DNA from 2 places in the Lactococcus taiwanensis genome. Region 1 is predicted to be linked to the other one. Evidence: predicted binding sites of a transcription regulator. Region 1 holds the regulator's gene; the other holds the start of a gene.

The links. The regulator HrcA, encoded in region 1, represses chaperone genes, less so after heat shock. The targets are predictions, from matches to a motif close to TTAGCACTCNNNNNNNNNGAGTGCTAA.
Region 2: the regulator HrcA is predicted to act here: its motif matches at 1,699-1,725, upstream of JW886_RS00740 (Hsp20/alpha crystallin family protein).

What each region holds. Positions count from the first base shown of each region.
Region 1 covers NZ_CP070872.1:1,005,512-1,008,937, reverse strand. The annotation lists gene dnaK (molecular chaperone DnaK) at 1-626, opposite strand, end outside; gene grpE (nucleotide exchange factor GrpE) at 694-1,233, opposite strand; gene hrcA (heat-inducible transcriptional repressor HrcA) at 1,263-2,306, opposite strand; gene JW886_RS05020 (M15 family metallopeptidase) at 2,949-3,426, opposite strand, start outside.
Region 2 covers NZ_CP070872.1:141,820-145,245, forward strand. The annotation lists gene mutS (DNA mismatch repair protein MutS) at 1-1,132, opposite strand, end outside; gene JW886_RS00735 (YlbF family regulator) at 1,224-1,625, opposite strand; gene JW886_RS00740 (Hsp20/alpha crystallin family protein) at 1,891-2,337, shown strand; gene JW886_RS00745 (NAD(P)-dependent oxidoreductase) at 2,391-3,272, opposite strand; gene JW886_RS00750 (hypothetical protein) at 3,294-3,426, opposite strand, start outside.

The DNA of each region.
Region 1 (3,426 bases):
CAGTCGATGATTTTTTGGTCAAAATCATCACCACCGAGTTTGTTGTTACCAGCAGTTGCAAGAACATCAAATACTCCATCACCAAGTTCAAGAATTGAAACGTCGAATGTACCACCACCAAGGTCAAATACAAGAATCTTTTCGTCTTTATCTGTTTTATCAAGACCGTAAGCAAGAGCTGCTGCTGTTGGTTCATTAACGATACGTTCTACTTCCAGACCAGCAATTTTACCAGCATCTTTAGTGGCTTGACGTTGCGCATCATTGAAGTATGCAGGTACAGTAATAACCGCTTTTTCTACTTTTTCTCCAAGATAGCTTTCTGCTGTAGCTTTCAAGTTTTGAAGAATCATTGCTGAAATTTCTTGTGGTGTGTACTCTTTACCATTTGCAGAAACTTTTTCAGATGTTCCCATTTTTGATTTAATAGAAATGATTGTTTCTGGGTTAGTTACTGCTTGACGTTTTGCAGCGTCACCGACAATGATTTCACCATTTTTGAAGGCTACAACTGAAGGTGTTGTACGATTTCCTTCTGGATTTGGAATAATTTTTGATTCAGTTCCTTCAAGAACTGCTACTGCTGAGTTTGTTGTACCAAGGTCAATACCGATAATTTTAGACATATTTATATCTCCTTTTCTTATTACTTATGGATAGTTTAACGACTTTGCGGTCATTTTATTTTTTATTTTATTGTGCAACGACAACCATTGCTGGACGAAGTAAACGTTCGTGAAGTTGATAACCTTTTTGGAAAACTTGCACGATTGTATCAGCCGGATGTTCATCATCCGCTGGGACAGTTTGAACAGCCATGTGAAGATTATGGTCGAAACTTTCATAAGAAACTTCTTCAACACCTTCTTCTTTAAGGGCTGAAATTAAACTTTCTTGGACCATTTCAAGGCCTTTTTTGACATCCTCTGTCAAACCTTCAACAGCGAGTGCACGTTCAAGGTTATCAAGGGAAGCCAATATTTTTTTAGCTAAATCTTGAGAACGGTACTTGATAAGTTGGAGACGTTCTTCATTTGCACGACGTTGTACATTTTGCATTTCCGCAGAAACCCGGAGGAATTTATTTTCCCACTCATCCGCAAGCTTTTGTGCTGCTTCAACTTCAGAAATTTCATCCTCAACAATATCTTCAAGCGCTTCTTCAGTCAATTCTTCTGTGACTTGTTCCTCCGCTTGTTCATTTTTAATCTCTTCTTTTGCTTCTTCGGACATACGCCCTCCTTTTTTAAATAACTTTTTTATCATTTACTAATTTCATAATGGTTACCATCAAGGTAACGATAATAGTCGCTTAATTTCATCGTGATTACTTTCGCGACCAAATCAAGTGTTGAAAGCGTTCGTTGATAATCCATCTCAACTGGTCCAACTACTGTTAATGTTCCCAAACCACGGTAAGGTATGACAAATTTTTGCGATATAATCGTTAGATTTTTCATATACTTTTCATCATTTTCGAACTTAACGGCACGCATTTCGTCGTTGTTAGTAAGCTCTCTAATCTCTTGCAACATTCTTTGATCATCGCTAAATAATTTATAAAGCTCACCTAAATTATCTGTCGCATAATCAAAAATGTTTTTCCGACCTGCAACCGTTAAATGCTCAACGAACAGGTCAGAAAAGATTGATTCAAATAATCCAAGAACTTCGCTGGTAACTTTAAAATAGCGTTGCACAATCTGAGGTATCTCTGTTCGTAAGATATAATGGATATCAATTACTTTTTTACCCACCATCCGCTCTTTGACGAGATTGGTAAACACGCCAATGTCAGCTTCGGTCATCGATTTTGGAAGTATAAACTGATTCGTTCTCACTTCACCTGTGCCCAAAGTAATGACGGCAAGGACAGAATGACTGTCCAACATGACCATTTCAAAGGATACTAACTCTTGATCTTTTTGCGGAACGTTGAGTACAAAACTTGTTAAACCCGTAAGTTCGGATAAAATTTTTGCACCTGTTTCAAATAGATCAGTTAATCGATATAACTCCCCATCAAAGGCTTTCATTACTTTGAAAAGATCATTTTGACTAAACTGGTCTAGCTTAATGACGTTTTCTACAAAGTACTTATAACCTGACACACTCGGAACACGTCCACTGGAGGAATGTTCTTTTTGAATCAGTCCTAAATTTTCCAATGCCTTCATATCATTTCTGATGGTTGCACTAGATGCTTGAATACTGTCAAGCAATGATTTTGAACCAATAGGAGTATGATCTTTTGCATAAAGAGAAACGATCAGATTTAAGATTTGTCTTTGACGTTCTGTAATCATTGACGACTCCTTTCGCTCCTAACATAAGGAACATTAACATCTGGACAACAAAAGGATAAAGCATTTCGTTGTAGCCTCTTTTATCACTTAGCACTCTAAAGCTCTAAGTGCTAACAAATTTATTATAACCCTTTGGGAAGTCCTTGTCAAGGAAAAAGTCATAAAAATTAGCACTCTTTTGACAAGAGTGCTAATTTATCTTTTATAAGAGCTTCAAAACCTTGGAGTTATGCCAAATATTCATCAAAGCGATAATTAGAACAATAAAGGGATAAAACGCTGACATGTCGATTTGCTTTTGAAAAAGGAGCAGGAAATAATCTAACAAAAGAAATCCTGCTATCACTTCGAGAAGGACAAAAGTTACCCGCCAAAACTTTAAGAGTAAAAAGAGAAGGGCTACAAGAATGACTAAGAACACCAAGCTGCGCCAACTCAAGAACGAAAAGTGCCAGCGAGCGGTAAGGTTTGTTGTATTACTAGCAAAATTATTAAAGAAATCTGTAAAAAAATTAGGGTAAGTTTTCAACTTTTGGACACAAAGCATGACCGTATAAAGAAACAAACCCACATTAATAGTAAGTAATAAGCGTATCTTAAGTAGCATTCTTTCCTCTAAATTCTTACCTGCATAACCCATCTTTAATCAGGGAGCAAGCTTCGATATTCTTCAAGCGTCAAATGATGTGTCGTCATGTATTTAGCGTTTTCGACTCCCACATAACGAAAATGCCAATCTTCATAGTCTACTCCTGTAGTAGATTTTTTATCTTTGGGAAAACGCAAGACAAAACCATAATCAGGCGCTAGTTCTGCTACTTGCTGAGCTACAGTACTCTCATTTAAACTATCAATATCACTCATATCAATAGCAAGACCTGTATTATGCTCAGAGCTTTCAGGAGGTTGGGAGTAAGTCTGAACATTTTTTATCGCTTGCTCTCGCGAGATCGTCGATCCATCCGTATTTACGGTGCCATGCCCTTCCATCTCATCTTTAATGTAACCTTCGTAAAGAGTATTCTGATAAGCTACTGAACGATAGCCAGAGATGAGATGTTCTGCAGGTGAAATTTTCTGTGCAGCAGCAAGGAACTGTTCAGTTGACTGGACAATTCGC
Region 2 (3,426 bases), 860 kb from region 1:
GTTGCTTCATCTGTTCTTGCGGTAGCAACTCCAAGATATTTTTTATTGCAGGAACATTTGATAACGAATGTGCAAGCTGTAAAAAATCAACGGGGAGAGCTTTCCCAAATGATACACGCGAAGCTAAACGTTCTAAATCATAGACCCCTTTTAGTGCTTCAATCAAATCGGAACGTTCAAAGAAATGATCCAAAAAGAGCTGTACGATTGCCATCCGTTTAGCTATGGCTACTTCAGAAATCAAAGGGCGCTCAATCCATGTGCGTAACATTCTGGTTCCCATGGCCGTCTTCGTCTCATCTAATAACCAATAGAGCGTGCCATGCTTTTTATTTTCTCGTTTATTCACTGTCAACTCCAGAGAAGTTTTAGTGGCAAAATCCATCTGCAAAAAGTCTTTAATCTCGTAATGCTCAACCTCTTGTAAATGGCTCAAGTCTCTCATTTGTGTACGCTTGACGTAAGCTAACAGCTTCAAAGCTACCTGTTCTTCAATGGCAGAGAGGTCCCCATGCTCCATCTGGAGTGTTTCAGGTAGGTCAAGTTGCTCCGAGAGCAGCAAATTCATTTGCTTATCCAAAATCTTTTTCTGGGACTCATCTAATAAAAATCCGATGACCACTTCACGCGCTTTGAGTGAGGCAATTTCGCCCACTACTGCAGAAAAATCTTGCAAGACCGTTACCTTAAATTCGCCTGTGGACAAATCCATATATGACAGGGCAAAACGCTGTTCTTGCTGCTCAATAGCAACTAGGAAATTATTGTCCACAGCATTCGCATGATCAATCGTTGTACCAGGTGTGATGACCTGTGTCACAGCACGTTTCACGATTCCTACCGCTTTTTTAGGGTCCTCCATTTGCTCCGCAACTGCTACTTTGTAACCCAAATTAACGAGTTTATCGATGTATTCAGTTGCGGCGTGATGAGGGACGCCTGCCATTGGTATGGGCTGTGCAGAATTCTTATTGCGAGAGGTCAGCGTCAGCTCTAAGATTTGCGCGGCATTAACTGCATCCTCATAGAAAAGTTCATAAAAATCGCCCATCCGAAAGAGCAAAAAAGCATCTGGATAATCTTTTTTGATATCCAAGTACTGTTGCATTCCTGGTGATATTTTCTCAGCCATTTCTCTCTCTTTTCTCGTTATTTTTCACTGACCAAGTGGTCAGTAATTGCTTTATAAGTTTTTATTACTGACAGGCTGGTCAGTAAGCACTTTACTCATCCGTTTTTAAAAGACTATTCACTTTTTCCTCAATTTGACCGGTTACATACTGAACTAAATCATTAACATTTTCCAATTTCATCGCATAATCTTCCACGATAGGATGATGTTTAATTTTTTTTTCCAGCTTTTGTGCCGCCTGAGCAGTCTCTTTATAAGCCTGACTTTTTCCTATTTTTTGGTAGAGGGTAGCCTCTTTTTGTAATTGTTTCATTTCTTCTTGGGTTTCAAAAAGTTCCTTCTCAGCCATCAAATGGGTTTCTGCTTTTTGAAAGTCCTGAACATAGTCTAACGTTTTTATTTTATGGACCAGACGCTCTACCTGACGGTCATATTCCTGCTTAATATCCGTCAGCTCTGACGATGGCTTTACCTCTTTTTTACTATTCATCATTAAATCCTCATGACTTCTCCGCTTAATTATAACATTTTTTGACCAATCCATCAGTAGCCTTACGATAAAGGAATTAGCACTCTCTGTATTGAAGTGCTAATTTTTGAGCTTTTTTCTTGAAAGTTTGACCAATACTGACTATAATAGAAGTGTAGGGTTAAGAGATAACCCAAAGGATAACTGGAGTTTCACCCCAACAAAACACTAATCGTACTGCTTTTTTGGCGGTAGAACTCCCATCTTTATTATTAGAGGAGGTATTACAATGTCAAACGATTTGATGAACAATCAAAACAATTGGATGGATTTTGGAGATGATTTCTTTAATCATTTCGGTCGAAATTTCTTCAAAAATGGCTTTAGTTTTCCTGCTTCTAACCGTCAAATGACGATGAAAACAGATGTTTCCGAATCAGATACGGCTTACAGCGTCAAAATTGATTTGCCTGGCTTAAAGAAAGAAAATATTGCGATAGAATACGAGAACGGTATACTGAGTGTATCTGGTAAACAAGAAAAAGCCAATGAAGAAAAGAATGAGGATGGTGAAATCATCCACAGCGAACGCTACTATGGCTCTTATAGTCGTTCTTACCATTTGCCAAATGTTGAGCGCGATCACATCACAGCCAAGTATGACGGTGGTGTCCTGACGCTCAACTTACCAAAATCGTCCTCCACACAAAGCACGCATCGGATTGAGATTCAATGATGACGTCTTTTAAATGAAAAAGTTACTGATAGAGCTGTCAGTAACTTTTTTGCTTATTTTGGAAGATGTCCTTGATCCCACCACAGTTTAATCAAAGCTTGCGTTCCATCATTTTCAAAGCCTTTGTCAGCGAGCTGATCGTAAAGCTTCTTAGCTTGAGCAGTGGCTGGAAGTTCCAGCCCCATCTTTTGCGCTTCAGCAAGGGCAATTCCTAAATCTTTGATGAAATGTTTAACAAAAAATCCTGCACTGTAATCTTCGCGTAAAATGCGCGGTGCATAATTGGCAAGTGACCATGTGGCACCAGAACCGCCACCGACTGTTGTTAATACTTTTTCCAAGTCTAGTCCTGCTTTTTGAGCATAGACAAGTAGCTCTGTCATCCCCGTCATTGTTCCTGCAATACAAATTTGATTAGCCATTTTAGTGTGCTGACCACTCCCCGCGGGACCTTGGAGCGTAATGGTTTTCCCCATTGCTTCAAACAGCGGATAAGCCTTATCATAAGTAGTCTCATCTCCACCCACCATAATGGTTAAAGTAGCTTTTTTAGCTCCTAAATCCCCACCAGAAACAGGCGCATCAAGCGCACTTGCCTCTTTTTTAGCAGCTTCTGTGTAAATCTCTTTAGCCAAAGTAGGTTCAGTCGTAGTCATATCAATCAGCACCTTACCCGAAAGCTCATTTTGAAAAATGCCCTCCGTCCCAAAGTAAACTTCTCGTACATCCTTCGGATATCCTACAATTGTAATTACGAAATCAGCTTTTTCAGCTGCCAATTTTGGACTTTGTGCATAGCTCGCTCCACGTGCTACTAAGTCATCTGTTTTCGATTTTGTTCGGTTATAGACAATTAAGTCATGACCAGCATCCATCAGATGCCCTGCCATTGCAGCTCCCATCACGCCTGTACCTATAAATGCGATTTTTGCCATATCTGTTCCTTCTTTCCTCGCTTAATTTTGAATATCACGTCGTTTTCTTGCCTTAGGTCCCCGCAAACGTTTAATTTTTCGATTGCGGTAATCCTCAAGCTGATACGTTTTTAATAATTTTTCAATCGCCCCACGGGACTGACCAGTCATGGCT